DNA from 2 places in the Shewanella sp. S1-49-MNA-CIBAN-0167 genome. Region 1 is predicted to be linked to the other one. Evidence: predicted binding sites of a transcription regulator. Region 1 holds the regulator's gene; the other holds the start of a gene.
The links. Region 1 encodes ArgR, which controls arginine synthesis, uptake and breakdown. Its sites were predicted from a motif close to ANTGAATANNTATTCANT; they were not measured.
Positions count from the first base shown of each region.

Region 2: AAEZ00_RS18520 (YjiH family protein) is a predicted target of ArgR. The motif match lies at 3,264-3,281, and genes of this name have one in related genera.

Region 1 is NZ_JBEOPO010000014.1:311-12,001, reverse strand. Features, by position in the region: gene aroG (3-deoxy-7-phosphoheptulonate synthase AroG) at 340-1,395, shown strand; gene AAEZ00_RS08300 (hypothetical protein) at 1,438-1,614, opposite strand; gene AAEZ00_RS08295 (ABCB family ABC transporter ATP-binding protein/permease) at 1,966-3,759, shown strand; gene AAEZ00_RS08290 (hypothetical protein) at 4,315-4,530, shown strand; gene AAEZ00_RS08285 (hypothetical protein) at 4,784-4,975, opposite strand; gene AAEZ00_RS08280 (FMN-binding glutamate synthase family protein) at 5,124-6,611, opposite strand; gene AAEZ00_RS08275 (DUF5610 domain-containing protein) at 7,022-7,654, shown strand; gene AAEZ00_RS08270 (ferredoxin--NADP reductase) at 7,699-8,448, shown strand; gene AAEZ00_RS08265 (Dyp-type peroxidase) at 8,742-9,680, shown strand; gene argR (transcriptional regulator ArgR) at 9,744-10,214, opposite strand; gene AAEZ00_RS08255 (META domain-containing protein) at 10,410-10,898, opposite strand; gene AAEZ00_RS08250 (hypothetical protein) at 11,021-11,239, shown strand; gene AAEZ00_RS08245 (GNAT family N-acetyltransferase) at 11,243-11,691, shown strand, end outside.
Region 2 is NZ_JBEOPO010000051.1:4,476-16,166, forward strand. Features, by position in the region: gene radA (DNA repair protein RadA) at 1-1,124, shown strand, start outside; gene AAEZ00_RS18515 (PilZ domain-containing protein) at 1,219-1,584, opposite strand; gene AAEZ00_RS18520 (YjiH family protein) at 1,743-3,074, opposite strand; gene AAEZ00_RS18525 (U32 family peptidase) at 3,817-4,734, opposite strand; gene ubiU (ubiquinone anaerobic biosynthesis protein UbiU) at 4,744-5,745, opposite strand; gene ubiT (ubiquinone anaerobic biosynthesis accessory factor UbiT) at 5,886-6,395, shown strand; gene AAEZ00_RS18540 (ice-binding family protein) at 6,946-8,415, opposite strand; gene AAEZ00_RS18545 (Ig-like domain-containing protein) at 8,690-11,356, opposite strand.

The DNA of each region.
Region 1 (11,691 bases):
AGTGTGTCTTTTCATAATACTGCTGATTGGCAGTGTGATTGGCAGTGTGATTGGTTACTAAAAATCTATAAATAGGCTTATTTAATACTCAGTTTACATCGGGGTACTGTGTCTCATTCGCTATTACTTCCTATTACCGTATTGCCCGTGACTTGCTATAGCATCTGTTATCGGTATCGATGAATAATACTTGATTGATTTGTCGATAGATACTGGTTAAATTGGAGATTCATGTTCATTTTTTTCGATGGTTTTTGATCATTTTTAATGAATCGTATCATCTGATTTACCTTTTAATGGATCAGATAAATAAAATGTTTTGCCGGAGCTGTAACCACTATGCATTACCAAACTGACGATATTCGTATTGATGAAATAAAACAATTGCTTCCTCCTATTGCGATTCTAGAGCGATTTCCGGCAACCGAAAATGCATCAGCAACCGTTTTCAATGCACGCAACAGCATTCATAACATTTTAGCCCGTAAAGATGATCGTCTGTTGGTGGTGATTGGTCCTTGTTCAATCCATGATCCTGTTGCGGCTTTAGAATATGGTCAACGCTTGGTTAAGTTACGTGAACAGTATATAGATCAGCTTGAAATCGTGATGCGGGTGTATTTTGAAAAGCCGAGAACAACCGTGGGCTGGAAAGGCTTAATTAATGATCCGTATATGGATAATAGTTTTCAACTAAATGATGGCTTACGCACTGCGCGCAAATTATTAGTCGATTTAAATGACTCTGGAATACCAACCGCAGGTGAGTTTTTAGATATGATCACGCCTCAGTATGTGGCCGATATGATGTGTTGGGGCGCTATTGGGGCTCGCACCACTGAGTCGCAAGTACACCGAGAGCTATCATCGGGGCTGTCTTGTCCTGTTGGATTTAAAAATGGCACCGACGGCACCATTAAAGTGGCTATTGATGCGATAGGTGCAGCCAATGCTCCTCACCACTTTTTGTCGGTGACTAAGTTTGGTCATTCAGCGATTGTATCGACCAAAGGCAACCCCGATTGTCATATTATTCTTCGTGGTGGACGCGCCCCAAACTATAGTGCTGAGCATGTTTCAGAGATTGCTAATCAGCTGACTAAGTCAGGATTAGTTGATAATATTATGATTGATTTTAGCCATGCCAATAGCAGCAAAAATTATAAAAAACAGATGGTGGTAGCAAAGGATGTTGCCGGTCAAATATCTCAAGGTAATCAGGCTATATTTGGGGTTATGGTTGAAAGTCATTTAGTCGAAGGAAGCCAAGATTTAATTGAAGGCAGTGCATTGTGTTATGGACAAAGTGTTACAGATGCTTGTATCGGTTGGGATGACACCGAGTCGCTTTTAGCGACCCTAAATCAAAGTGTACTAGACCGTCGTCAAGCATAGTCTTTGGCAAAATCACTCAAAAAATAAGGCGCAATGAGCGCCTTATTTTTTTGTATATTCAACGAGATATTCATTAGCCTTTGCTAGATTACCAAAGGCCGAGATAAGATTATTACGGCCTTTGTCTTGCAGTTCAGGGTTATCAGATTCAATCATCATCCATACCCATGTTTGTATTAGTTGTAATGGAGGGTACTGAATTTTTGTGTTATCCAACATAAAGCATCCTTTAAGTTAGTAAATCTTTGTCTGTTAATCATCAAACAGGCCTTTATTTGTACTCGAAGAGTAGCAAATTATGCTCACAGAAATAACTCTATTTAGCTTAAAAAAGCACAAAAAAACACAAATAAACCCAAAAATTATATCTTTGACTAATAAAAATCTATTTTTAGTAAGCCTTAAGTATTACTAAACTTGACGTTAAAAAGGTTAACATCAATAAAATTTGATAATATCCATTCCATTATAATGTGACGTAAGTCTGATAAGGAAATGGCATATAATAAGACAATCAATGTTTACCATTCGTAACACTGCCAATAACAGCGGTAATTAACTGGAGTAAAGATGAGACCTTCTGCGTATTTTGAAGGCCCGGTAGGGACGTTAAATTGGCAAGTTCTACGATTGTTATGGCCATATTTATTAGAATTTAAAGGGCGAGTATTGCTGGCGATGATTTGCCTCATCGTTGCTAAAATAGCGAGTGTTGGATTGCCATTTATCCTTAAAGACTTAGTCGATACGCTCGATAAACAATCAGCGACGCAGCTAATCGCCGTCCCTGTTGGTTTGGTGTTAGCCTACGGTGCGGTTCGCTTGCTCAATGTCATTATTGGTGAGGTACGCGATACCTTATTTGGTCGGGTTACCGAACGTGCTATTCGTCGCCTTGGACGGTCGGTTTTTGAACATTTACATCGACTCGATCTTGATTTTCACTTAGATCGCCGTACCGGCGGCCTGTCGCGTGACATTGAACGTGGCACCAGTGGTGTCAGTTTTTTAATGCGCTTTATGGTGTTTAATATCGTTCCAACACTGCTTGAAATTGTCTTAGTTATTGGTATTTTCTTTTATAACTATGGCGCGAGTTTTGCGCTGATCACCTTCTTCTCTGTTGTGACCTACATTGGTTATTCCGTCGTGGCGACAGAATGGCGTACAGGTTATGTGCGCGATGCCGCTAGAGCCGACTCGCTGGCAAATACTCGTTCAGTGGATAGCTTATTAAATTATGAAACCGTAAAATATTTTAATAACGAAGAATTTGAGTCGCAACGATATGACTCTGCGCTTGAGCAATGGGAAGTGGCAAAGCGCAAAAACCGTTTATCGTTATTTGCGCTTAATGGTGGCCAAGCGTTAATTATTGCCGTTGCTATGACTGCCATGATGGGGTTGGCGGCCTACGAAGTGAGCCAAGATTCCATGACTATTGGCGATTTTGTATTAATTAATGCGTTTATGATGCAGTTATTTATTCCGTTAAATTTTTTAGGGTTTGTTTATCGTGAGATCCGCGGTGCATTAGCCAATATTGAACGCATGTTTGATATTTTAGCCAAACAACCACAAGTATTAGATCAGGTTGATGCGATAGAAATTAGCCCAACCATTGGAGCGATAAAGTTCACTGATGTGAGCTTTCATTACGATCAACGAGCCATTTTAAAAAGTGTCAGTTTTGAGGTGCCAGCAGGGAAAAAAATTGCCGTAGTGGGCGACAGTGGCGCAGGTAAATCCACTATCATTAAATTGTTATTTCGCTTTTATGATGTTGCCAGTGGTTCGATCACTATAGATGGTATTGATGTGCGTCAGTTTAGCCAGCAAGCTTTACGCAGAGCAATCGCAGTAGTACCGCAAGATACGGTATTATTTAACGATTCTATTTATGAGAATATTCGCTATGGCCGTGCAGATGCTTCCCGTGATGAGATTATCGCGGCGATTAAATTGGCTCATTTGAGCGACTTTATTGAATCATTGCCAGATAAAGGCAATACCAAGGTCGGTGAGCGTGGATTAAAGCTTTCCGGCGGCGAAAAACAACGTGTTGCTATTGCTCGTGCTGTGTTGAAAGGTGCGCCTATTTTAGTGTTTGATGAAGCCACGTCTTCATTAGACTCACGCTCAGAGCAAGCTATTTTAAGTGCCTTGCGAGATGCTGCAAAAGGTCACACAAGTTTAGTCGTAGCCCATCGTTTATCGACCATTATTGATGCAGACCAAATAGTCGTATTGAGTAAAGGTAATATTGTTGAGCATGGCACTCATACTAGTTTATTAGCTCAACAGGGGCTTTATGCTCGGCTTTGGCATATTCAAAATGAACAAGAAAATCTGGCGAAGGGCTAAGTGTCGATAAACATGTTTCTGCGTTATATAAACTAAAAGCGAAGCTAAAGGCCTAGAAGCTAGCGGGGCGAGATCCTATACAAGCTAAAAGCGAGAGGATTAGATGCCAGTACGCTGTGCGGCTAAATTCTAGAACCTAGCAGATCGAAGGTCGCTCTAGCAGCCCTATTCCTTGAACCTTGAGCGCGGTCACTTCTTGATATGCTGGCTCCTCCATTTCAAGGTCGTTTAGGTATATATGATGATGTGGCGTAAAAACGGGCGTTTGGGTTTATCATTCTCTTACCATGAGTAAGAATTATCACCAGCGAAGTCGTTAAGTGGGGGCATAATTAAAAACCTCTTTATAGCGTAAGCACTCTATAATGGAACATTTTAACAGCGCTGAATGGTGTTAAAACCCTATTGTTAGATTTATGGCTAATGAATTTTTTGACGATAGTGATTAACGCAGTTAATCTATAGCCTTACTCGTGAGTTATTTATCTCAGATAACATTGTTTTTCAATCAACTGGATTTTATTAAAGGTGCAGATTCGTGTATGGAGATGACTTGTGCATAATATTGCGTTAATTGCGGCGCTAGAAGGCACCCGGCATCAAGTGACAACAGATTGGTTTGCTATTATGGCAATGCTAAAAACGCGTAACATGTCTGATGATGCAATTAAAATAGTGTACAACGATTTGTGTGCTGGTTTAAGGGTGACGACTCGTGGCGTGACGTTAGCTAAGGCGATGGATAGTGATCTCGATAAGAGTATTGTATAACCTAGCCAATTAAACAAAATGATGACACGCAGGACACACTTTTGTTGTTTGACTCGCTCTAATCAACTCATGCTGTTATATCGATTTGCACTGACTTATGATGCTAATGAATTGATATCAGTGTATCTTTTGGGATGCCATTATGGCTTTAATCGCTAACATTAGGATTTTTGGTCGATAAAGCACTTGGAAGAAGATCGGGATATAGTCAGTTATGTCTAAAATGACAAATTCGACTGTTGATTAAAAATGATTACTTTTTCTGCCAACTAATACACACCATTTTTATCAGTGCCGCTGGAGAAGGGTCTAGTGTTAAACGTTTAATTTTGCCTTGTTCAAAGCATACTAATTCTCCTTCGATTTCTGTCATTCGATTACAGTTTTTACAGCTTAAACTTAAGCTTTTTGCATTTAGATCTACTGCATTCGTTTTTATATTCAATACGAAACCCTCTGGACTGACGCCTCTTCAAATCACATTAAGACTGCTTATTGTGACTAATATCAAACATATTGTACACCTTTTCTCATTTTCGGCAAAGTAATCCGCGCACTAGAGCCCTGTAATTTACTGGGGTTCATGACCTACACTATTGCATATGTCGGTAATGTTTATCGAGAGTGACTGCGACCCCAGACGATTGCACAATACGAGCATGGTGGCGGGTTAAATATCTTGGATCTGTTACGCCGCATGAATGTGCGATCATGATTAAATCATAGTGTAAAAAATGATTATAGTTTGCGACACGTACCGATTTATCTTTAGGATCTAAGCCTTTTTGTAGTCGTGTATTATGAGTTGTAATGCCAGTGGGGCAAGTGTCTTTGTTACATTGCAGCGATTGAATACAGCCTAAGGCAAACATATTTCCACGGGCGGAAGCAATAAAATCGGCACCAGTGGCTAATGCCCATGCCACATATGAGGGTATGATCATTTTCCCCGTAGCAATAATTTTAATGCGTTGCTTAAAGCCGCGTTCATTCAGTAAATCAACCAGTAACGGTAAACTCTGTCGTAGTGGTAAGCCCACATTATCCATCAGAGCTTGTGGCGCTGCGCCTGTACCGCCATCGGAACTGTCTAAGGTAAAAAAGTCTGGTGCATGCTCAATACCACGGCGCTCAATTTCATCCAGGAATTCGGTTACCCAAGACATATCGCCTAACACAGCCTTAATTCCTGTTGGTTTGCCGGTAATACCTCTTACCTGATTTATCATATCGACAATGTCAGCTACGTTGTTTAATTCAATGTGTCCATTGGGGCTAATTGAGTCTTGTCCCGCTGGGATCCCGCGAATAATGGCAATTTCTTCAGTCACTTTTATGGCGGGTAAAATACCACCTTTACCGGGCTTAGCACCTTGGCTTAACTTAATTTCAAACATTTTGACTTCAGGATGCGCTGCAATTTCGGTGAGTTTTTGTGCGTCTAAATGGCCTTGAGCATTACGGACACCGTATTTAGCTGTGCCTATTTGAAATACTAAATCACAATGACCTTTTAGATGGTAAGGGCTTAATCCTCCCTCGCCAGTATTGAGCCAACAACCTGCTTTTGCTGCGCCATGGGATAGTGCTGTAATCGCTGGGCGAGACAATGCCCCAAAGCTCATTGCTGATATATGGCAAATCTTCTCGGTTATGTAAGGGTGATTACAATCGGGCCCAATGGTGACAGCGATGGTTTTATGGGTGTCATGATCATTGATGGGGAATGCTGAGTTCATGAACATTACTGCCCCCGGTTTATCTAAGACCTGAGTTGAACCAAACGCAATGGTGCGGTCAACATTTTTAGCGGCGCGATATACCCAACTGCGTTCGGCGCGATTAAATGGTAGCTCTTCGCGATCTTGGGCAAAAAAGTATTGTCTAAAAAACTCGCCTTGTTTTTCTAGAATATACCTAAAACGGCCGATAACAGGGTAGTTATGCCGAATGGCTTGTTTAGTTTGCAGTTTATCAGCAATAAACATGTAAATTACCGCGATGAGTAATAACCAAAATAACACTAATAAAAGACCAGAGAAAATATCTATTCCCCATATAAACCAATGTTGTTGCGGCATATTATTGTCCTTAATTAAAATTCAGTGTGAGAGACTCAGTATGGGTGATAATGATAAAATTAATCTTATTAACTAGCCATATTAGCAATAACCAATACGAGGTAACTATATCGTTACACTTTTGACCTCGTTATCAAACGGTTTTCTTTTGCAGTAGTAAGGCATTAATTGATGCGATTGTGATGCGTTGAAGCTTACTTTTTCAATTTAGCGGTTATTGCTAATGTACACATTAACGCTGTTATTTGGGCTATCCTTTACATTATCGTTATGCAATATAGGCCTTTAGTTCGCCATTAATATCGTAAGGGGGTGAATGAGATGAATCGTTATATTTATCTATTATGACTTCAGAGATTCATTTTTTGGTCGATATTTAGGCTATCTATTATGCTAAATGAGAAATTATTATGGATGTTAACAATGCGGCTTCAACTAATGCGACCCCTGCACTAGAAAGTAAAAGCACTTCAACCCGTGCCGCCACTTCGTCAACTCAAGCCGCTTCCAATAACGCTAGCTCAGCGGTCAACTTATCCACCAAAATATCAGCGAGCCAACTCAGTCGTCAAATAATGAATAACAACATTCTGGCAGCACAAGAGGAAGTGAGCATTGCTGCCGGTGACAAGTCCATGGCATTACTTTATCGCGCCGCGATTGAAGCCATTAACGAAGAGCTTGCACCAATGCGAGGAGAAAACTCAGTCCAAAAGAGCCTTGCGAGTGGGGTGGATTACTCGCCAGAAGCAACTGCTGATCGTATTGTTAGCTTTGCAACAGCGTTTTTCTCTGTGCATCAACAACAAAACCAATCTATGGTGCTCGATGAACAAGTTGACAGCTTTATGCTCAAAATTGGAGATGCAATCGATCACGGCTTTAAAGAGGCAAGTGATATTTTGTCTGGTTTAAAAGTACTAGAGGGCGATATTGCTGCTGGTGTTGATAAAACATATGAGCTGATACAGCAAGGGTTAGCGCAATTTAGACAGGATAAGTCGACTAAAGATGGATCACAAAGCGTGACTCAAGCTACTTAGTCTCTTATGATTAAGATAGGCTTTCAGCGATAAGGATAGTGACTATGTGGACAACGGGTAAGGTAATTGAGCGCATTGATTGGAATGATAAATTATTCTCATTGCGCATCAAAGCCGATGTCGAACCTTTTATCGCAGGTCAGTTTATTAAGCTCAGCCAAATGCGTGATGAAAAGCGTGTCGCGCGGGCGTATTCACTGGTAAATTCTCCAGGTACGGATTATGTCGAAGTGCTGGCGGTGTCGGTAGAGGATGGGCAATTATCTCCAGATCTAAAAGCATTAAACCCAGGAGACACCATTGAAGTGACGCCCAAAGCGACTGGATTTATGACCTTAGATGAAGTGCCTAACGGCGTATTGCAAGGCAAACATTTGTGGTTCTTTGCTACCGGTACCGCTGTGGGTCCTTTTATCTCTATGCTGGCAACGGCAGAACCTTGGCAACGCTTTGAAAAAGTCGTATTAGTTTATGGTGTCAGGTTCGCTGAAGATTTAGCTTATTTAGCAACCATTAACCAGTTTATTGAACAACATCCACAGCAGTTTGTGTTTATTCCGATTGTGACCCGTGAAGACTATCCTGAAGGGTTATCGTGTCGCATTCCTGATGGCATTAGCAGCGGATTAATTGAACAAAAAGCGGGGTTAGGGATTAATGCAGAACATTCTCAAGTGATGATCTGTGGTAACCCAGGGATGATAAGTGACGCTCAAATAGCCCTAGTAGATAAAGGATTAGCCAAAAATCTTCGACGTGCTCCTGGGCAAATAACGGTCGAAAAATATTGGTAATAGTATCGTAAATGAGAATGCAGTGGTGGCCCTGCTCGCCATATTCACAGACAGTATGATAATAATTGTAATGAATGATCAACCTCTTACCTGACCCAATATGAGTACAATATCGATTACAAATCAGCTAAATGTGAGTACACTTCGGGTAATGTATATTGAATTAAGATAAGCTATTAATTAGCGGAATTGATAAAAGAAGCTATTGGTTATCTAATGACTACTTAATTACATCAAAGCGTTAAGTTATAACCATTTAGGCCGACATAAAGTATTAAGGTAGATGAGTTAATATGGGTAACCAAGTTATGCCTCGTGAACAGTTAGGGATTTGCGCAGAAGGGAATTTACACAGTGTGTACTTGATGTTTAATGCCAATGACGGTGTTGAAGATCAACTACGTCCGTCCATTGCTAATGTGGCGCAATACATTTACGAACTCACGGATCAGTATGCAGACAGTGCTTTTAATGGCTTTGTGGGTATTGGGGCCAATTTTTGGGATACTTTTTATCCAGAAGCTCGTCCAGCATTGTTGAAACCTTTTCCTGCAATGAATGACGGTAATCGTGATGCTCCCGCGATGGAATATGATCTGTTTGTTCATATCCGTTGCGATCGTTATGATATTTTGCATCTTGTTGCTAATGAAATTAATCAAATGTTTGAGGATTTGGTTGAGTTAGTCGATGAAGAGCGCGGTTTTCGATTTATGGACAGTCGTGATTTAACCGGCTTTGTTGATGGTACTGAAAACCCTAAAGGGCGCCATCGTCAACAAGTTGCGCTCGTCGGTGATGAAGATCAAGACTTTGTATCTGGTAGTTATCTACATGTGCAAAAATACATGCATAACTTAAGTAAATGGCATCGTTTACCACTTAAAAAACAAGAAGATATTTTTGGTCGAACCAAAGTTGATGATATTGAGTACGAGTCAGAAGATAAGCCATTAACCAGCCATACGAAACGAGTCAATTTAAAGGACCCACAGGGTAACGCATTAGAGATTTTACGCCAAAGCATGCCATATGGTTCGATTAGAGAACAAGGGCTAATGTTTCTTTCTGTATGCCGTACACCTGATAACTTCGAAAAAATGCTCCGCAGTATGGTGCACGGTGATGGTCATGGAAATCATGATCATCTAATGTCGTTTACTAAAGCGTTGACTGGGTCGTCATTTTTTGTACCATCACTGGATTTTTTAACTCAATTTGATGATGTGTAAACGCCGATCCTAGGCAATAAAAAAGCAATGCCATGGCATTGCTTTTTTATTGGAACGGTTTTTTTATTCACTATAGTTGAATAAGGATCTAACCGTTTCGAGAGTATCATCAATAGTTTTTATGCTTGCTGGGCAAATAAAAATAGTATCATCGCCGGCAATGGTACCTAATATGCCTTCTGGTTTGCCTATTGAATCGAGCAAACGTGCAATTAATTGCGCTGCACCTGGGCTGGTTCTTACCACAATCATGGCTTGGTTATGGTCAACATCCAGTACTAAATTCTTAACTGGACTACCCGCAGTCGGAACGCCTAGCTCGGCAGGGAGGCAATACACCATCTCTTGCTTAGCATTTCGAGTTCGCACAGCACCAAACTTGCTGAGCATGCGAGAGACCTTAGATTGATTAATATTACCGAATCCTTCGGCTTGAAGCGCAATAACAATCTCGCTTTGGCTTCCAAAACGTTCTTCTTTCAGAATCGCCTTAAAAGTTCGAACGAGCTCATCCTGATTTCTTGTCGCTGGCATAGTGATAATTCATCTTATAGTTGTTATTCAAAAAACTAGCATATTTTGAATATATTGGCTTGTTAAGTCAAGAAAGAATCAGATTTATTGAATAAAAATTCATTTTACAGTGGAACTTTAAGCTGACACTTGGGTGAGTAATAAGTCTACCGACTTAAGTGAATAATTCACAGTATTGAGGTTATAAACTATAAATTAATAGGGTGCAGTATTTAAAGAGGCTTTATCGGACGACTCGTTATATAACGATTCTTTGTATAACGATCGTGGCGATGATTGTTTTGTTAGTACCAATAGCGTATCACCCTTTTCAGACAGCAGATTGAGTTTGCCTTTTGAGAAATCAATCTGTTGTACCTGTGCAATAGCGTGCATCAAATCCGCTTCTTGGGCCATTAAACTATCTACACAAGCTTTCATAGTTGAACCCGACGGTGCCATTTGGAGTCGATTTCCTTGTTGATCGTAATGACCAAAAAATTGATTACAGCTGTTATTGCCGCTTAACTCACCATTTTGGGCAAAAACTAATTTTGCTGGGCTATTATTAATGGTAGGAGTATCAAGGACGACTTCTACATGCCAAGTACCAATTAATTGTTCATTTGAGACAATTTGAGTGTGGTTTTGACAAGCACTAAGGCCTAAAAATATAACGGTGGCGCCAAGAATATGCTTTATCATGCGAAGAGAGTTCCAAATACGAAAAAATTGCCGTTATTCTACTACTTGAAGGTGAGTAAGAGCGTAAATAATTGTAATTTTTCGGATTAATGAACATTATTTAACGTATTAAAGAGTCTAAAATGATCAAATTACTCAAAGTGTTGCATATCGTTGGTTTAATCATGTTGCTGGTGGGCGTAGGATTATATTGGCAAAGTGATATAGGCCAGCAAGTCAGTGGTATATTAGTCATTGCCTTACTTATTGGTGTGGGGACATTAATTATGTCTCCGCTGCCTGTTGCGCTAGTGATAGAATGGTCTAAGAAACAATCTCCCAATTTAGGGTCAAAGGAATAATCATTGTCATTTATTATCCGTAAGGCGTTATTAACCGATGTTGCTGCTATTGTGCAGTTAGAACGTGCTCATGTAGATGATGAGTTGCTAGGTTCAAATAACCAACTTCATGCTCATTCACTCAGCAAAGGCGAGGTGATACAGCTTATCAATCAGCATTGGTTTATCGTGGCAGAAGAGCAAGAGCAAATCATTGGTTATGTGATGGCAGCCAAATGGTCCTTTCTTTCCGCGCAACCATTGTATCGCCATATTATTCAAAAAATTAAGTTTACCGATTTAGAGGGACAAACTTTATCGACCACTAATTCATGCCAATATGGGCCGGTTTGGATCCAAGAATCAAAACGTGGCAAAGGAGTATTTTCGGCGTTAGTCACTGAATTAAAAAAACAAGTAAGCAATACCTTTCCATTTATGATTACGTATGTCGCCGCAGACAATGCGCGTTC
Region 2 (11,691 bases), on a different contig from region 1:
TAAGCGGTGGCTTAACAACAGGGTCGGTGAATATTATTTCAGGTGATCCTGGTGCGGGTAAAACAACCCTGTTATCTGATTTGGTCGCGCGAATGTCGCAATCAATGGCTTCATTGTACTGTACGGCTGAAGAGTCATTATCTCAGTTTAAAAACCGGGTTAATCGTTTAAAGCTTAATTACAACGAAGATAACTTGTATCTGCTGTCTGAAACCAGCGTAGAAGCCATTATTGAGGAGCTAGACGCTAAGCAAATTAAGTTTGCCGTGATTGATTCTATTCAAGCTGTGGTTACCGATGCGGCAAATGGTAGCCCAGGGTCACCCTCACAAGTTAAAACAGCGGCACAGGCCTTTACCCAATATTGTAAAAAAAATAATGTCACCATGTTTATTATTGCTCATGTGAATAAAAATAACGAAATTGCCGGCCCGCAAACCTTAGTGCATATCGTGGATGCATTGTTACATATTGATACCAATGACGGTCAAATTCGGACTTTGCGCGCCAATAAAAACCGTTTTGGCGATGTTGATACCGTGGGTATATTCCGCATGAGTGAGCGCGGTATGCTCAGCGTTGATAACCCAAGCGAAATATTTCTATCAGGCTCGACCACTGACTCACCGGGTTCGACTATTACTTGTATACGTAAAGGTAACCGTAACTTACTGTTAGAAATACAATGTTTAACCACGGAAACTGAATCAGAGTTCCCACAACGCGTGTGTGTTGGATTAAACATGAATCGAATTAAGATGTTAACTGGTATTTTACGTAAACATACTAAAACTAAGATATTCCATGATACGTTTTTTAATATAGTGGGCGGTTTGAAAATTGATGAGTCAGAAACCTGTATCGACTTAGCGCTTGTAACCGCATTATTGAGCAGTTTAAATGACTTTGTGGTGCCTAGAACGACTTGCATCATGGGGGAGTTGAGCTTGAACGGCGATGTGCGCCCAATTGATAGTGGTGTGCCGAGGGTAAAGGAAGCTGCGCAGCATGGGTTTACGGAAATTTTTATTCCATTTCGTAATTATCATAAAACCATGGAAGGGCTTGGCGCAAAAATTATCCCCGTTAAAACTATCCATGAGTTACTTGAACTAATTAAATAACCCTCGATTGATAGCGCTGGAACTTGCGATTAACAGGGTAGGTCATTGACTTACCCTTTTGGCATATTTACTGACAATAATTATCGGTCGATTTTTAAGGTACAGGAGTGATTAAAGACGTAATTTCACGATTTAATAATTCTGCATCACCCATATTCAGTTCAATAATTCGGCGAAGGTGAGTAATACTTTCAACATCGATATGAGTACATTTTAAGCCAAGGTGCTCAGGTGTTTTATGCACAATGGCGGCTTGCATTTTTAGTTCGATATCAGAATCAGGTAACATAAACTCGAGAGTTAAGATGCTATTGAGTTGACCGGTATATCCTAGCGGTAGCTCAACTAATGCGCCATTGAGACTTAAATCTAAAATCTTAGTTCGCCAAGTTTGTTCTGTTTGTGCGATATAAGCACTGGCATCAAATAATATACGAGAAAATTTACGCCTGTTGTCCATGGTTTACCCTTATTTATCAGTACCGCTATGACACTGAGTCAATGTTTATCTTTCAAGCATACTTGATTTTTGTTGATTACGCAGAGAATATTTAGCATAAAAAAAGGAGCACGTTGTGCTCCTTTTTTATATTGAGTTATTAAGTTCTCTTGCTTCAACTACACCAGTAAATGGCCCATTAATGCAATTATAGGAAGCGTCACTAAGGTTCTTAAAATAAAGATAACGAATAGCTCAAAAAAGTTAACTGGGATTTTACTACCAATCAAAAGAGCACCTACCTCGCTCATATAAATAAGCTGAGTGACCGATAATGCGGCAATAACAAAACGGGTTAAGTCTGACTCAATAGAGCTGGCTAAAATGGAGGGAATAAACATATCGGCAAATCCCACCACAATCGTTTTCGACGCTGCGGTGGCTTCAGGGATTTGCAGCAGCTCTAATAGTGGAATAAATGGCATCCCTAAGTAGTTAAAAAGAGGGGTATGTTCAGCTAACACCAATGCGACGGTACCAATCCCCATAACAACAGGGATCACCCCAAATATCATATCAACAACGTTTTTAACCCCTTCAGTTAGGACATGCTTTATCCCACCGGCCTTAGAGGCGCGTTGCATTGCTTGTTCAAATCCCCACGAAAATACCCCATGACTGGCTGGGATGGTTTCGTCATCTTCATGGCGAGGGGTATCATCGATGTAATTATCTTTTTTCCATGATAGCGGAGGTAATTTAGGTACTATGATTGCGGCAACAAAACCGGCTAAACACACAGTGAGATAAAACGGGACAAAAAGGTGTTCAAGTTTGACTTGTGATATGACCACTAGGCTAAAGGTAATCGACACCGCAGAGAAGGTTGTGCCAATAACAGCCGCTTCGCGGGCGGTATAAAAACGAGTTTCGTATTGTTTGGTGGTCATTAAAATACCCACACTGCCGTCACCTAGCCAAGAGGCCATACAGTCAATGGCACTGCGTCCGGGTAAATTGAATATGGGACGCATCACTTTAGTTAATAAAGTGCCAAAAAATTCCAATAAACCAAAATTGAGTAATAGTGGTAATAACATGCCAGCAAAAATGAATACTGAAAACAGTACAGGCACTAAATCATTCAGTACTAAGCCACCGGTTGCCGATGAAATAATGGCGTCGGGTCCCACTTGCAAATAAACCATCACGATAAAGATTGCGCCTAATATTCGTATGGCTAACCAAAATAAATTCACTTTCAGCAAGGTGCGTAAAAAAGTGCTTTTACGCACGAATTTAGGATTAATGAGCTGAGTGAGCAACGAGGCTAATGCCATTAATACAACGATGCAGGTAACAATAAGCTGGATCGAGCTGCCCATTTGGCTTTGCAATGCTTTTGAGATAATGGCAATTGGAATGGTAATCGAACCTTCAATATTGATAGGCGTCATAAACAGTAGTAAGCCAATCAGTGACGGAATAATAAAGGTGAGAATTGTTTTAATGCTATGTTTTTTTTGTGTCACGTTAAATACACCTTACTTATGTGCTTTAAGTTGGCCAGCTGTGCTACCCAACGGTTTATCATGGACAGAAATTGAATGTCCATTCAGTTGTGTTTTTTGGGTAGGCAAGGTTACCCCCTTATCTGCTGTATGTAAAACGAATACTGAGTCGAATAGATATTAGTTAAATGTGAGTAGATATTTACTTAGGGGAAAGGTCAGGGTATATAATAAAACCCTAATCTAATCATTAGATTGGATATTTGTTGCTAAGGTGTTTTATCTTAGGCTTTATGTTGATATCCATTGTTTTAGCGCCATTAATGAGCACGGATATTCCCGCTAATTTTGATCACATTCTTTAAGCCATAATAGCTAGGACGGACTGCGTCCTTAGGGTCTAGGAATAGAGTGCCTGCGGCTGCTAGGACTCGAGGACACTTCGCTTCTAGGTTCTAGGTTCTAGGTTCTAGGGCGGACTTCGTCCTGCTAGGAAACGATAACAAGCGAACACTTCGCTGCTAAGATTTTATAGCATCTAGCCGCGCAGCGACCTAGGACCTAGAAGGAGCGAAGCACCGCCCTCTGGCGAGCTGGCGAGTTCCTAGAACCAATCAGTCGCGAAGCGACGATCTCTTATATTCAATCACTGCCTTTTTCAGTTATCCTAAGGGATCTTTGAAACGAGCATGTTGAAGTGACTTGGGTATATTCAGGACCCATTCGGAAGGTTTTTGGGATTTTAGGCACAGTCCATGCCGGGTAATCCTAACCAATAACCATTACAATGATGATTGATAATCGATGCATGGTTTTGATCATTTAACTGTTTTTTGATCAGGGTTTCAATATTCAGTGAGTTGTTTTTTGCATGCTCTAATGCATGGGCAAGATCTGAACCCATGGCAATATCGGTTAATTTATTGGGCGATATCCGCCAATAATCAATGCCCATATCCACCATCTGTGGGATTTGCTTAATCAGATTCACCTGTGCCGCTGACTGCGTTTGAATACCGTTCAAGCGTAATAAAGGTTGCGACTCCTGGGTTTGAGCCAGTAAACCTTTGCTGTGTCGTTGGCAAATTGTTTGGCATTTGTCTTTAGGAAGTTGGTAATGTTTGGCGGTAAAGCAACGCGCAGAATGAGCTAATGGTAAATACCCGTGGCCGAGCACTTCAATTTCAAACTTATGTTTATTGCCTTGATTAATAACTGAACTTAACCATTGTTGTGATAGTTCGCAAGGCATCACAAAACGGAACATCCCTTTTTGATGCAATAAATCAAGACTGGTTCGATTGTAATTATTAATTGTTGGTCCGCACACAAAGGGAACTTTGGCTTGGTGCGCATAATGCACCGCAGCCATATCATTGGCTTCAATACTGAAATCACCATTCTCAATCGCCCGTTTTAGCTCATTGAGTTCAGATTGTGCTTCTATTAGTGCCATGGTCGATAGCACCACATGCTTACCATGAGATTTAAGCATATTGGCAAGGTTAAGATAGTCGTTAAACTTCAGTTCACGACGGCGACTGCACACGGTTTCACCCAAATAAACGGTATCAATATTACTTAACGCGACTTGATCATAGAAATGTTCAACGTCAGTTTTTGACCAGCAGTAACTAATTGGAGCAAGTGATATTTTCATTGTGCAACCTTATTGCCATTGACGCTCATAAGCGCCCAATGTAGTAATTTGACCTTCAGATACTTTTGCTAACGCTTGTGACCATTGCGGTTGTTCGCAAAAAGACTCGGGACTGGCCAAATAAGCGTCGATAGCACTGCGCCAAACGTGAGTGACTTGGCTAACATAAGCAGGGCTGCGCTGACGGCCTTCAATTTTGAGTGATTTGATCCCCGCACGGGCAAGTTCAGGTAATAAGCTTAAGGTGTTTAAACTGGTAGGTGATTCCAGTAAATATTTTGCATCATGATCGTATTCGGCAACATAACGGCCTTTACAGACCACGGGATAACCTAGTTGTTGGCTCGCATCGGCTTTATCGATTAACACATCATTGAGCCGAGTCAGCTTGTCGCTGCCAGCATCTTGCCAGCGCACATGGTTAGCAGGGGAACATGAGCCGCCTGTATTAGGTGATTGGCCTGTGACATAAGATGATAAATGACAGCGTCCTTCAGCCATGATGCATAAACTCCCAAAAGCAAAGACTTCAAGTTCAACCGGGCTCACTTTGGCTAAATCTCGAACTTGTTTCATTGACAGCACTCGCGGCAACACTGCACGCTCAATATTAAAAGCCTGTTGATAGAATGACAATGCACCTAGGTTTGTGGCACTGGCCTGTACTGATAAATGCAAGGGAAGGTGCGGGTAGTGCTGGTGGGCATAATCGAGCAATGATAGATCCGCTACTATGAGTGCATCCATGTTTAACTGTGCCGCTAAATCGACGGCTTGATACCAACGATGTTCTTCACCGGGTTTAGGAAAGGTGTTTAGAGTTAAAAAGACTTTTCGGCCTTGGCGATGGGCCAATTGGGTGGCTTGCGTTAGCTGTAAGGCCGAAAAGTTTAAGCCTGCAAACGAACGCGCATTGGTGTCATCTTTAAGTCCGAGGTAAACCGCATCAGCGCCGGCATTGAACGCGGCTTTCAGTGACGCTAAATTACCTGCGGGGCATAAGAGTTCCATTTTGGTGTGCTCATTTTTTTTTAAGAAGAGGAGTGTAAATGTGATTGAGTTAACATGATTTGATTTAAAACAGGTTTCGTTAGATCAATTACCAGTAAACTGACTCTATTACTCGTTCTATTTCCAAGTAGGTACTCTCGATGGCTCAAGCGTTTACACAACAATTATCGCAACACTTATCGCAACAGTTGTTACATTTTGCGCCTCAAGTTAGCCGTCGTTCATTGAACGTGATGCCGGAAAAGTTAAAAATAATCGTCATCAATAAACTACTGAATTTAGTGTTAGCTGAACAATTGATGTCAGATGAACTCCATTTTCTACAGCAAAAGTGGGTTGGTATTTGTGTCGACGATATTGGTTTACGTTTTGAGGTGAGTATGGACACACAATTACAGGTGCGATCTTTTACCCAGCCCGATGTGACATTCAGTGCCAATGTGCCTGAGTTAGTTTTGGTTGCGGCAGGTAAAGAAGATCCAGACACACTCTTTTTCCAGCGTAAATTACGCATTGAAGGGGATACTGAATTAGGGTTAGAAGTCAAAAATATGTTGCTGTCTATTGAATTAGAGAACTTACCTAAACCAGCGCAAATTGGCATTGAAAAATTTGCAAAAATGCTGCAAATATTAACAGCTAATGAGTGATTGCCTTGTTGTTTAATATAAAAAAACGGCGCATTTAGCGCCGTTTTTGCCGGTGTCAGATGCTCAATGTTGACATGACAACTTGTCCGTAAGCATGGCGAATTGATTTAGCCATGGGTTTTGTGACTCTGCTGTGGGTCTGAATTTATACCATCAATGGCACAAACCGATCCGCAAGTCGGCTTGTCGAAGTGATCCTCGCCTCCAGTGCTGCATGGACCCAATGTTCTACGCATTCAGAGTCTTATGCATTCAGTGTCGGTTTTATCACCATCGCCGAAAACCCATTGACCGACACTAAGCGACGTCGGTGGGGTGTTCATAACAGCTTCACCTATGGTGATAACCTTTTAGGGCATTCGGGTTTTGCATCACAATGAATGTCGCTATCGTCGCTATTAATACCATAAAAATATCCGCTAAACTGAGTTTAGCGGATATTGATTTTCTGACGCAAAGCGTCAAAGGATGGTGACATATTGCCAGTGCTAGACTAGTGCTAGACTCTTTATTGCTAGAATATTAGTGCTAGTCATCGCTAGTAACAGATTTACTCAGCGGGCTCGACCACGATATTATGATCTAAGGTGACGGCCGTTTGGGTCATCAATCTGCCGTTAACCGTCGCGTCCGTATTTAAGCTTATGCCTTTTTCAGCCAAAACCACACCCTCAAAATGCACCGTTGTATCAAGTGCCACACCGGCACTTCCGGCCACTTGCCAGAAGATATTTTTTGCCTGAGCGCCGCCTTCTAAAGTAATACGACTGGCACCCTCTTGAGTAAGGTCACCTGCTATCTGAAAAATCCACACGTCATTGGCACTGCCTGAAAGGGTCACATTGGTAGTGATCAACACACCTGAACTCCACTTATATAGACCTGGCTCTAACGTCATGCCACTAATATTACCGGCACCGAGTTCAGTATAGTCGGGTAACGTTCTGCCAGCAGCATCGTTATAGGCTGTGCCCATATCAAGCACGGCTTGGGCAACCAGAGTATTATCAGGTGCTGCGCCTTTAAAGCAGTTAACTACACCACTACCTGTGTATCCGACGTCTGAGCCATAAATAGTACCGTTGATTTCAGAACACGTTACATTGTCCATCGCAGCCGACGTGATAGGGCTTGCACCTATGTCGCCTGTTATAGCGGAAGCTGGAACATTGGTAATACCAGATTTAGTCAAAATGGCAAAATCCCCAGCAGTGCTTAAGTTAACCGGTTTTGGCCCAAGAGCCGCGGCAGCACTAGTGGTAAAACTCCAGCTGAACTTCGTCGCTAATAGATTAGCTGGGATCGCCAAATCGGCGATAGCAGTAGTCAGGGTCGCGGTATAGAGCGTATTGGCCGCTAAATTATCATCTGGATTGAAGCTTGCCTTGGTGCCTTGAAAACTAATCACACCCGCGACAAGATTTGTACCATCACTTAAGGTAAAGCTGGATCCGTTTACCGTATTAGGATCAAGCGCCTCACTAAAATCAGCGGTCACATTTCTATTCAAAGCAAAATTCTTGGCTAGATCAACCGGGTCGTTTGATACTATCTGTGGTGCAATAACATCATGCAACGCAGAGGTGGTAAATGACCAGCTAAAGCCACTGGTCAGCGCGACGCCTTTAGCATTTTTTACATCCGTTGTGATTGATACTTGGTACTGAGTGTTATACGTAAAATCACTGTTTGGGGTAAACACAGCGGTATGACTCGTTTCATTATAAGAGACGGCTCCTACCACGACGGTTTCGCTGGCATCTTTTACAATAAAGCTGGCATCATTAATCGTTTGCCCATCCATGGCTTCATTGAAAGTTACTGTGACCTGTTGGTTGATCGCCACATTAGCCGCAAGATCACTTGGATTGCTGATATTAATAGTCGGCACAACTTCTGGCGCAATGACGGACACAATAGCTGGATCGTTGTTATCGTCACTACAACCCGCGACTAAGGTAAGCAGCACTGCGGCGCTAGCCCACATCGGCTGAGTAAAATGTTTTTTGCTTGTGTGCATATTTTGTATCCTTTAAAAAAATTTAACCTCGCAACACCAAGAATGCTTACGTCCTTCATCGGGAATAGAGCCGATAAATAGATTTTCTTTGCTGCTGTGAATGGTCGGTTATGCCAAAAGGCATTCATTGATAGGTAAATGGTTTATCGGTAACGGTGCTTAAAAATCGCAATGTTTTGCGCTTATATCAGCACCGCTTAGGGATCCTTGAGGAGACAAGCTATCTGTCTCCTCGGTCTTTTGTTAAGTCGACTCGTGTCAGTCGACCGTCAAACTAAGGTTTTTTGGTTATATCATTGGATTCCAAAGTAACCTCTTCCGTAACCGCCATTAGTCGACCTGTGACGATAGCATCGGTAAGCACATTCACTTTTGACCAAGCGAAGACATTGCCAGCGAAGCTGGTGCCAGTGCCGATAACGGTTTTTCCTGCGGTTCTCCAATAGACGTTCTTTGCCTGTGCGCCATTGCTAAGGACAATGTCGCCACCTGGAGCACCAGTAGATAGATCACCGCCTATGGTAAAGATGAACACAGAATCAGGCTCTCCTTGAGCATCAAGCGTAAGAGTACCGGTCTGAATAGTGACGTTAGATGCCGTTTTATAGACACCACGAGTCATGGTCAGATTACCCAATTCAATCGGAAGCACCTGAGTAGCAGCGTTTGGATTAGGATCTTTCGCGAGAAAGCTATAGGCAATACCTAAATCAGTTCTCGACTGATTGATAAATGCAACCATTGAGGCATAAGGCACAGGGATCACATAAGGGGGTGTGCTGTCGTCGCCCGCATAAGATAAGCCATTGGTCAGTTCATCAAGTTCGCCTGCCTTCACTCCAGGGGTAAAGCCTGCATAATAAGAGCGTGCTTGGTCAAGAATAGCCAAGTCACCACCGACAATGGCAGAACCACTCGTGGTCGTAATGGCCTGTGAGGCAAGGATGGCAAAACGCGCCACTTCACCCAATTCTGGTGCTAGCGGGTTATTGAGTATCGCTTCTTCGACCGTCAGGTTTGTTTCCGCTGATTTGCCGTCTAGTGTTGCAATAATGACGGATGTACCGACATCAACGCCGCTAGCGAGACCGCTGTTTGACTTACCGTTGGCATTCATAGTGGCTACCTGTGTATCGGCAGATGACCAAGTAACTGATGAGGTGATATTAATTTCGCTAGTGTCAGAATAAGTTCCTGTAGCAGTGAACTGTTTCGTATTACCGTTAGAAATTATCGGATCACTCGGCGTTACTGTAATTGAATCCAGCGTCGCATTTATGACAGTCAAGTTGCTATCATCGGATATCGTGTCTAAGGTTGCCGTAATAATCGACGAACCTGCATCAATACCAGTGGCAAGACCGTTAGTATCTATCGTTGCTACTAAGAGATCTGTTGATGACCAGATCACCTTTGTCGATACATCATGAACAGAGTCGTCTGAATAAGTGCCGGTGGCAGCAAACTGCTTGCTCATACCCTTGATAACGCTCGGAGTAGCTGGCGAAACAACTAATGAACTCAATATGGCATTAGTGACAGTTAATGTTGTACTACCTGATGTAGCACCTGATGTTGCGGTAATATCTGACGTACCAGAGGCCACGCCACTTGCAAGACCATTAGTGTTTACTGTAGCAACACTGGTATTTGCAGAAGACCACTCAGCTGAGGCCGTGATGTCAGTCGATGTTCCGTCTGAGAAAACCCCTGTAGCTTTTAATTGTTGCGTTTGGTCTTTGGGAATACTTGGATTGCCTGGCGTTACCGTAATTGAAGATAACGTCGCATCCGTAACCGTTAACACTGAAGTGGCTGATATCGCGCCTGAGGTTGCGGTAATAACCGACGACCCAGTGGCAATACCTCTTGCAATACCACTAGAGACCACTGTCGCAACACTGGTATCAGCCGATGACCAAGTCACTGAGGTGGTGATATCAACAGATGTACCATCGGAATACGTACCGGTAGCAGTAAACTGCTCGGTCAAGCCATTGGCAATGCTGGGGTCAACAGGTGTTAGCGCAATTGAATTCAACACCGCATCCGTAACAGTTAACGTTGAAGTCGCTGATTTAGCACCAAAAGTTGCGGTAACAACTGAGGTACCCGTGGCAAGGGCACTCGCCAGACCACTATCATTTACTGTCGCAACGTCGGTCTCTGCAGATAACCAAGTGGCTGACGCCGTAATGTCAACTGAGATACCGTCTGAATAAGTCGCGGTCGCGGTCAACTGCTGGGTCAAGCCTTTGGTAATGCTTGGGTCAATGGGCGTTAACGCTATTGAGCTTAAAATAGTATCTGTGATGGTGAGCTCAGTCGTTGTTTCCTCAGAGCCTAAAGAAGCGGTAATAAGCGCAGAGCCTATGGCAACGCCGCTGGCAAGGCCACTCTCATTCACTGTGGCAACTTGCGTATTGGCCGATGACCAAGTGACTGATGCGGTGACATCTGGCGACGTGCCGTTCGAATAAGTACCAGTAACCATGAACTGTTTGGTCAAGCCATTGGCAATGCTCGGATTAGCTGGTGTGATGGCCAGATAATTGAGCATTGCATCGGTGACGGTTAGCGTGGTTGTTGCCGATTGCACATCTGATGAGCTTATAGATGCTGTAATCGCAGCTGAACCTGGGATAACCCCTGTGGCGAGACCGCTGCCATTGATTGTGGCAATAGCCGAGTCATCAGATGACCAGGTTGCCGAGCTGGAGATATCAGACGAGGTGCCGTCCGAATAGGTGCCTATAGCAGTAAACTGTTGCTTCAAGCCGGCGGGCAAGCTTGAGTTGGCAGGGGTAATTGCTATGGATGATAGTACGGCCCCATTATCGTTATTAGTGTCGTTATTATCGTCGTTATTACAACCCGCTAAGAGGAAAACTCCCAGCAGCATCGTAAATAGAAGCGATGCCTTTTTGTTAAATATATTCATACCATTATTCCTTAGAAATTCTGTGAAATTACGTTTACATTCCCTTTACTTTTCCGTCTTCTTCCTGCTTATTGTTGATGGCGACAATGACTGATAATCAAGTTAGATTCTCTGTTGTGTGATCTTATCTGTTTACTGAAAAAACTAGACCTATTTTCCGGGTGAGATAGTGGTAACGTTAATATAGTTAAAGCAACAGTCATGCCAATAAGTTAAAGTTGTCAAATATAATTAAATAATTGTTTAGTAACAATTGTTTAATACTATATATTCATTAATTACACCGACGAGGCAGGAATATTCTAGGCCTCAGCATATGACAGAACCGTAATATA